3 regions of the Nocardia pseudovaccinii genome follow, and region 2 is predicted to be linked to each of the others. Evidence: riboswitches for the same ligand, from Rfam matches in the RefSeq annotation. Region 2 holds a riboswitch; each other region holds the start of a gene.
The links. A riboswitch is a leader RNA that binds a small molecule or an ion and turns the genes downstream of it on or off. The one in region 2 is predicted to bind S-adenosylmethionine.
Positions count from the first base shown of each region.

Region 1 (2,193 bases), 3.4 Mb from region 2:
GCGCACTTCGCGGTCCGACAGCGCGTGCAACTTATTGCGACGCAGCCGATATCCGATCAGTTCGCCGTCGATGTGCACGGTGCCCGCATCCAGCGACTCCAGGTGGTTGACCACCCGCAGCAGCGTCGACTTGCCGGAGCCGGACGGTCCGATCACAGTGACCACCTCACCGGCGTGGACCGTGAGGTCGATGCCACCGAGTACCTCGGTGCTGCCGTAGGACTTACGCACCCCGCGCACCTGTACCGCAGGAGCCGGGGCCACCGGCGCGCTCATCGAGTCGCTCCGCGTGGTGCTGCGGAACCGATTTCGGCGATTTCGCGCAACCGGCGCCAGACCTTCCGCACCGGTGTCGGTGGGGGCGTGCGGTGCGCGCCCTTGGCGTAGTGGCGTTCGATATAGAACTGCACCACCGACAGAATCGTGGTCAGCACGATGTACCAGACGGTGGCCACCATGAGCAGTGGCACCACCCGGCCGTTGCGGCCGTAGATCACCTGGACCTGGTAGAAGAGTTCCGCGATCGCCATGACCGAGACGATCGAGGTGCCCTTGAACAGGCTGATCACCTCATTGGTCGCATTCGGCAGAATCGAGCGCATGGCCTGCGGGACGATGACCGTGCGGAACTGGCGCACCCGTGGAATGCCGAGTGCCGCAGCTGCTTCCAGCTGCCCCGGATCGACCGAAATATATCCGGCCCGGATGATCTCGGCCGCATACGCCGCCTGATGCAATGCGAGTCCGATGACCGCCGCGGTGAAACCGCTGATCACCCCGTTCACCTCGAAGGTGAGAAAGGAAGGGCCGAACGGGATTCCGAGCGAAAGCGTGTGGTAAAGGTAGGCGATGTTGAACCAGAACAGCAGCTGCACGATGAGCGGAATCGAGCGGAACGCCCAGATATAGACCCACGAGATCACCCGCAGCACCGGATTATTCGACAGGCGGGCGATCGCCAATGCCGTACCGATCAGGAATCCGAGTGCCGTACCCCACAGGGTCAGCTCCAAGGTGACCTTCAGCGCCGACAGCACCGATTTCGCGGTGAAGTACTTCGCGAACGTCGACCAATCCCAGCCCGGATTGGTGGCCAGTCCGTGGACGAACTGCGCGAGCAGCACCAGCGCGATGGCGCTGACGACCCAGCGCCACGGATGCCAGGACTTGGCGATCGCCGGTTCGTCGGTACTGCTTACGGTGGCGGTGGGTGCAGCCGGTATCGGGACATCCGATACCGGAGTATCGGATGCGACGGATGCGCTCATATTTCGGTTCCTCCATCGTTCCCGGCGGAAGCACCCGCACCCGGTGACCGGGGGGTTGCTGCGACGTCGATGAGCCAGGTCTCTCGGTCGCTCTGGATGGTGTGTCCGACGCCGAGCACGGGTCGGTCAATGGGTCTAGCCGAAATATCATGCGAAGCAGGCGAAGTCTGGCACAAGGGTACGAATCAGCGTGAGCGCAGACCTTGTTTGCATGGTCGTGAGCAGGCACTATTGGCTCGGTCGTGCGGTGGATCGCGGCATTTCGAACCAAGTTTTCCGCGTGCTCTTCGTCCGGTTCGCCCGCCCGCGGATCGCCGCGGCGGTCCATCGGGACGCGCGGCGCGAACGTGTCGCCTGCCGAAATAGACGCTGTTGCGAAGGTTTGCCGGAGTACTCTCGGACCTCGATTCGTGCCCGACGATGAGGAGGTCCGCCGTGACCCTGCTGCGCCGTCTGATCACGCTAACCGCTATCGCGACCGGTACGGCCGCGATGACTCTCGCCGCCCCCGGCATCGCCGCCGCGGGTCCGGCGCCGATACCCGCACCCGCCGTTCCGGCCGCGACCGCACCGTCGGCCCAAGCCGCACCCGGTGATCTGTTCGCCGGTTACCGAGCCGTCGTGGAGGCGCTGCGCACCTTCGGCATCGACCCGTTCCTGTACCCGGCGGTCGCGCCGTTCTGCTCCGACACCGGCAGCCTCGGTCTGGTGCCCGCGGTGGCGGGCGCGGTCCCGGGGCCGTGGCCCAAAACCACGGTGGCCATTCCAGGACTCGACCCGGCCGCCGTCAAGGCGGGCCAGGTCATGTTCACCTTCGTCCCCTACGGCCTCGGCGCGGACGGCACGAATGCTTCGGGCATGAACGTCGCCTGGGTCAACCTGGCCAATGGCCGCAGCGGCATCACCGCCATGGGATCGATCTCCG
Region 1 covers NZ_CP192074.1:7,223,070-7,225,262, reverse strand. The annotation lists gene ACQPZ2_RS32520 (amino acid ABC transporter ATP-binding protein) at 1-276, opposite strand, end outside; gene ACQPZ2_RS32515 (amino acid ABC transporter permease) at 273-1,268, opposite strand; SAM riboswitch class I at 1,278-1,371, opposite strand; gene ACQPZ2_RS32510 (hypothetical protein) at 1,704-2,193, shown strand, end outside.
Region 1: it holds a riboswitch for S-adenosylmethionine, as region 2 does, so the genes downstream of both, ACQPZ2_RS32515 (amino acid ABC transporter permease) here and ACQPZ2_RS03425 (aminotransferase class V-fold PLP-dependent enzyme) in region 2, are expected to answer to the same signal.

Region 2 (2,193 bases):
GCCCCCTCGTCGACCAGGGTGGCGATGGCATCGACCAGCCGATCCACATCGCCGGAGCTGGTACCGAGGCCGATGCTGGCACGCAGCGCACCGTCCAGGCCGAGCCGCTCGAGCAGCGGGTGCGCGCAGAAGCGGCCGTCGCGAATACCGATGCCGTGTTCGGCGGAGAGATAGGCCGCGACGTGTCCGGGGACGAATCCGTCCAGGGTGAAGGCGACGATGCCGACGGTGTCGGGGCTGTCGTCCCAGATGCGCAGCAGGCTGACACCCGGAATCGCGGACAGCCCGGCGCGCAGGCGATCGGCGAGCCGTCGCTCATGCGTGGCAAGGGTTTTCGGATCGATCGCGCACAGCGCGTCACATGCGGCGGCGAGTGCGGCCGCGCCGAGGACATTCGGCGAACCGGCCTCGTGACGCTGCGGTGCCGATGCCCATTCCGCGCCGGTAGTGGTGACCTCGCGGACCGCCCCGCCGCCCGCCAGATACGGTTCGGCGGCATCCAGCCAATCCCGGCGTCCGACAAGCACTCCCGCGCCGAACGGTGCGTAGAGCTTGTGACCGGAAAAGGCGAGGTAGTCGATTCCGGTGGCGCGCAGGCTGATTCGACGATGCGGTGCCAGTTGCGCGGCATCGACCAGTATCCGCGCACCGCACTGGTGCGCGATGGTGGCCAGGCGCTCGAGCGGCAGCACCTCACCGGTCACATTCGACGCGCCGGTGACCGCGAGCAATGCCGCCGGCTTACTGCACAATTCGGCGATCAGCTGACGGATCGTCTCCTCGACGGTCGCCGCGGCCTTGACGACGCGGCGACCGCGCCGGGTCCAGGGCAGGAAGTTCGCATGATGTTCGATATCCAGCACCACGGTGTCGCCGGGCACACAGGCGGCGAGCAGATTCAGCGAATCGGTGGTGTTGCGGGTGAACACCACGACCTGGTCGTCGGCGGCGTCGAGGAAGCGGGTGACCGAACCGCGCGCGGCCTCATAGCACTCGGTGGAGATCCGCGAGGCGTAACCGGCGCCGCGGTGCACGCTCGCGTAGAACGGCAGCAGCTGCTGCACGCGGTCGGTGACCTGCGCCAATGCCGGTGCGCTAGCGGCGTAGTCGAAGTTTGTGCAGGTGGTCGTTCCGCCCTGCACGAGCGGCACCTGGAGGTCGTCGCCGGAAACCCGGGCGAGGGAAGCACAGCTCTGCTCAACTACAGCGGTCATCACAAATCCCATCGGCTGTAGGACCCGAAATCAGGTGATCATCCGAGTCCGCGCTTGCCGCACCCGGTCGGGCTGCGGCCTGGTCGTCACCCGGAGCACCCCACCGCGGAGGAGGGTTGCCGACCAGCTAGCCGGGGCTTGACGCTGGTACTCATGACCTGAACCGAGATTGGCAGATGCCGCACCGCCCTGTCAACCGGCTCCTTTCTGCATATACATGCAGTCTAATAAATAACCTTGCAATCCAGGGTGATGTGCGGTCTGATCGAGAGGTGACGCTTTCCCTGCTGCTCAGCTTTGTCGGCCTGTGCATTCTGCTGTCGATCACGCCCGGCCCGGATTCGTTCCTGGTGCTGCGATTCTCGATCGTGGACGCGCGCCCTGGCATTGCCGCGGCGATCGGCTCGGCATTGGGCGGGATCGTGTGGGCGGTGGTGGTCGCGGCGGGCGTCGCCGCCCTGCTGGAACAGTCCGCGACCGCCTACCGGATGCTCAAGGTGATCGGCGGAATCTACTTGGTGTACTTGGGCATTCGCGCGCTGATCGATCACCGCAAGCAGCGCAGAGCGGGCACCGCCGCGGCGTCCGGGCAGTCGGCCGCGGGGGCCCCCGCCTCGATCCGATCGGCATTCGCCGCAGGCCTGGTTTCGTGCATGTTCAACCCGAAGGTCGGGCTGTTCTACCTGGCGGTACTGCCGCAATTCCTCACCGATGTCACGTTCTCGAACACTCTCGCGCTCGGGGCCATCGAATGCTCCATTGCCGCCGTCGAGATGATCCTGCTCGCCGTGCTGGCGTCACGAGCGGTTGCGATGTTGCGCCGCCCACAGGTTCGCGATCGGCTCGAACAGATCAGCGCGGCCGTTCTCGCCGCACTCGGCATCGGCACGGCCGCTTCCGCCGCGTGATCCGTCATGCGCCTGGCCGGTCGCCACCGACCAGGCGCACGGCGTTACCGGTTCGGCTGAATCTCCTTGCG
Region 2 covers NZ_CP192074.1:765,545-767,737, reverse strand. The annotation lists gene ACQPZ2_RS03425 (aminotransferase class V-fold PLP-dependent enzyme) at 1-1,214, opposite strand, end outside; SAM riboswitch class IV at 1,260-1,373, opposite strand; gene ACQPZ2_RS03420 (LysE family translocator) at 1,487-2,122, shown strand; gene ACQPZ2_RS03415 (DHA2 family efflux MFS transporter permease subunit) at 2,167-2,193, opposite strand, start outside.

Region 3 (2,193 bases), 160 kb from region 2:
ATTGCCGAGCAGGCGGACCTGCGGCTTGTCCAGCACCTTGTGCAGGGCGGTGATGATGCCCTTGATGCGCGGATGGTCCGGCGCGACGCCGTAGCGGATCAACCCGAACGGCGCGGGCATGCGCTCGTACAGGTCGATGCTCACCTCGGCATCGGACTTCATCAACGCGTCGGCGGCGTAGATTCCGGCCGGCCCCGCGCCCACGATCGCGATGCGAAGCGGGCGAGGCCCCGCGGTGTGCGCGCCAGGCCCGGAGGAGGCAGCTTGCGTAACCACGGAGGGCCCGTGCGCACCGCTAGTCGACTCAGCACTCTGTTCGGTCATCTTTTACGCGCACCCTTATGGTCGAAATAATTACGGCGTCAGTCTTAGCTTAGGCTAACTTGACGCACCCTCTCGGTCGCATCTGCTGATGCGAACAGGCGGCCATCTCGGCTATGACAGCAGGCCGCAGTCTCGCGATTCTATCGGTGGCACAGCGCGCACCCTGCGGCGGTGCGTACACCGGGTGTTTGCTGCCCCGGCCCACCTACCGTGACTACCCGCTCTGCGCACATCTATCAAATCCGCGCGGCACGCGTCTCGGGGCCGAATGCCGGATACCGCCGTCCACCAGGGATGATCGACCCATGACAGAGCAGCAGGGCACCGATGAAGAACCCGTAATCGAGGTCGATCAGACCGATCGTCGCTCCATCGCGCCGTTCATCGCGGCGGCCGTCTTCGCCGCTGTCGTGCTGGTCGCGATCGTGCTCGGTGCGGTGCTTTCGCCCGCTGAGAAAAATGTCACAGAATCGGACAAGATCGCGGCCGCGGTGCAGCGCTACGCGGAGGCCCGCGCCACCACCGACAGCACGCCGCCGCCTGCCGTGGCCTGTCCGGGCTTCGACGAGAGCAAGACGCCGCTCGCCGGTCAGTTCGGCGGGGCCGCGGCCGGAAAGTCGATCAAGGTGACCAAGATTGAGAATGCGATGGTCGACGGCGATAAGGCCAAGGCGACGGTGACCATCGCGGTCGACGGCCGGGAAACCCCGGCAACCTGGAATCTGACCCGCTCCCAAGACCGATGGATCGTCTGCGGTTGATTCCTTGTGCGCGGTGCGAAATGGGGTTTGACATGGCGGCCCCTACCCAGGCAATCTCATTTTCAGGTCATGAGTACCAGCGCCAAGCCCCGGCTGGCTGGTCGGCAACCCTCCTCCGCGGTGGGGTGCTCCGGGTGACGACCTGGCCGTGTACCGAAACCCAGGTGCGGCAAGCGTGGATTCACAGGAGGATCGCATGACATATGCCGGTGACATCACCCCACAGCAGGCGTGGGAGTTGTTGCAGGACAATCCCGAAGCTGTCTTGGTAGACGTGCGCACCGAGGCCGAATGGCGTTTCGTCGGTGTGCCGGATACGACCTCGATCGAACGGCCGACGGTGCTGATCGAATGGGTCGACAGCAACGGCGCCCGCAACGGTGAGTTCGTCGAGCAGCTGACCAAGGCGCTGGAGGGGCGGGATCCGGCCGCACCCGTCGTCTTCCTCTGTCGCTCCGGACAGCGTTCCATCGGTGCGGCGGTCGCCGCGACCGGGGCCGGCATCGCCCCGTCGTTCAATGTGCTGGAGGGCTTCGAAGGCCCGATCGATGAGCTCGGACATCGCGGCGGCTCCGGCTGGCGCGCCATCGGCCTGCCCTGGCGGCAGTCATGATCACCGGCGGTTCGTTCGACAAGCCGCTGCCCGAGGGCGTCGGTCCCGCGACGCTCGGCGTGCGAGGTGGCCTGCGCCGCTCGGGATTCGAGGAAACCGCCGAGGCGCTGTATCTGTCCTCCGGTTTCGTCTATGAGAGCGCCGAGGCGGCCGAGGCCGCGTTCACCGGCGATATCGAGCATTTCGTGTACTCCCGCTACGGCAACCCGACGGTCGCCATGTTCGAGGAGCGGCTGCGTCTGATCGACGGCGCCGAAGCATGTTTCGCTACCGCGAGCGGCATGTCGGCCGTATTCACCGCGCTCGGTGCGCTTCTGGGCGCGGGCGATCGACTTGTGGCCGCGCGCAGCCTGTTCGGCTCGTGCTTCGTGGTCTGCAACGAGATCCTGCCGCGCTGGGGCGTGGAGACGGTCTTCGTCGACGGCGATGATCTGGATCAGTGGGAGCAGGCGCTTTCGGTGCCGACCCAGGCCGTGTTCTTCGAGACACCGGCCA
Region 3 covers NZ_CP192074.1:929,572-931,764, reverse strand. The annotation lists gene ACQPZ2_RS04255 (FAD-dependent oxidoreductase) at 1-276, opposite strand, end outside; gene ACQPZ2_RS04250 (Rv0361 family membrane protein) at 630-1,085, shown strand; SAM riboswitch class IV at 1,151-1,267, shown strand; gene ACQPZ2_RS04245 (rhodanese-like domain-containing protein) at 1,282-1,698, shown strand; gene ACQPZ2_RS04240 (O-succinylhomoserine sulfhydrylase) at 1,695-2,193, shown strand, end outside.
Region 3: it holds a riboswitch for S-adenosylmethionine, as region 2 does, so the genes downstream of both, ACQPZ2_RS04245 (rhodanese-like domain-containing protein) here and ACQPZ2_RS03425 (aminotransferase class V-fold PLP-dependent enzyme) in region 2, are expected to answer to the same signal.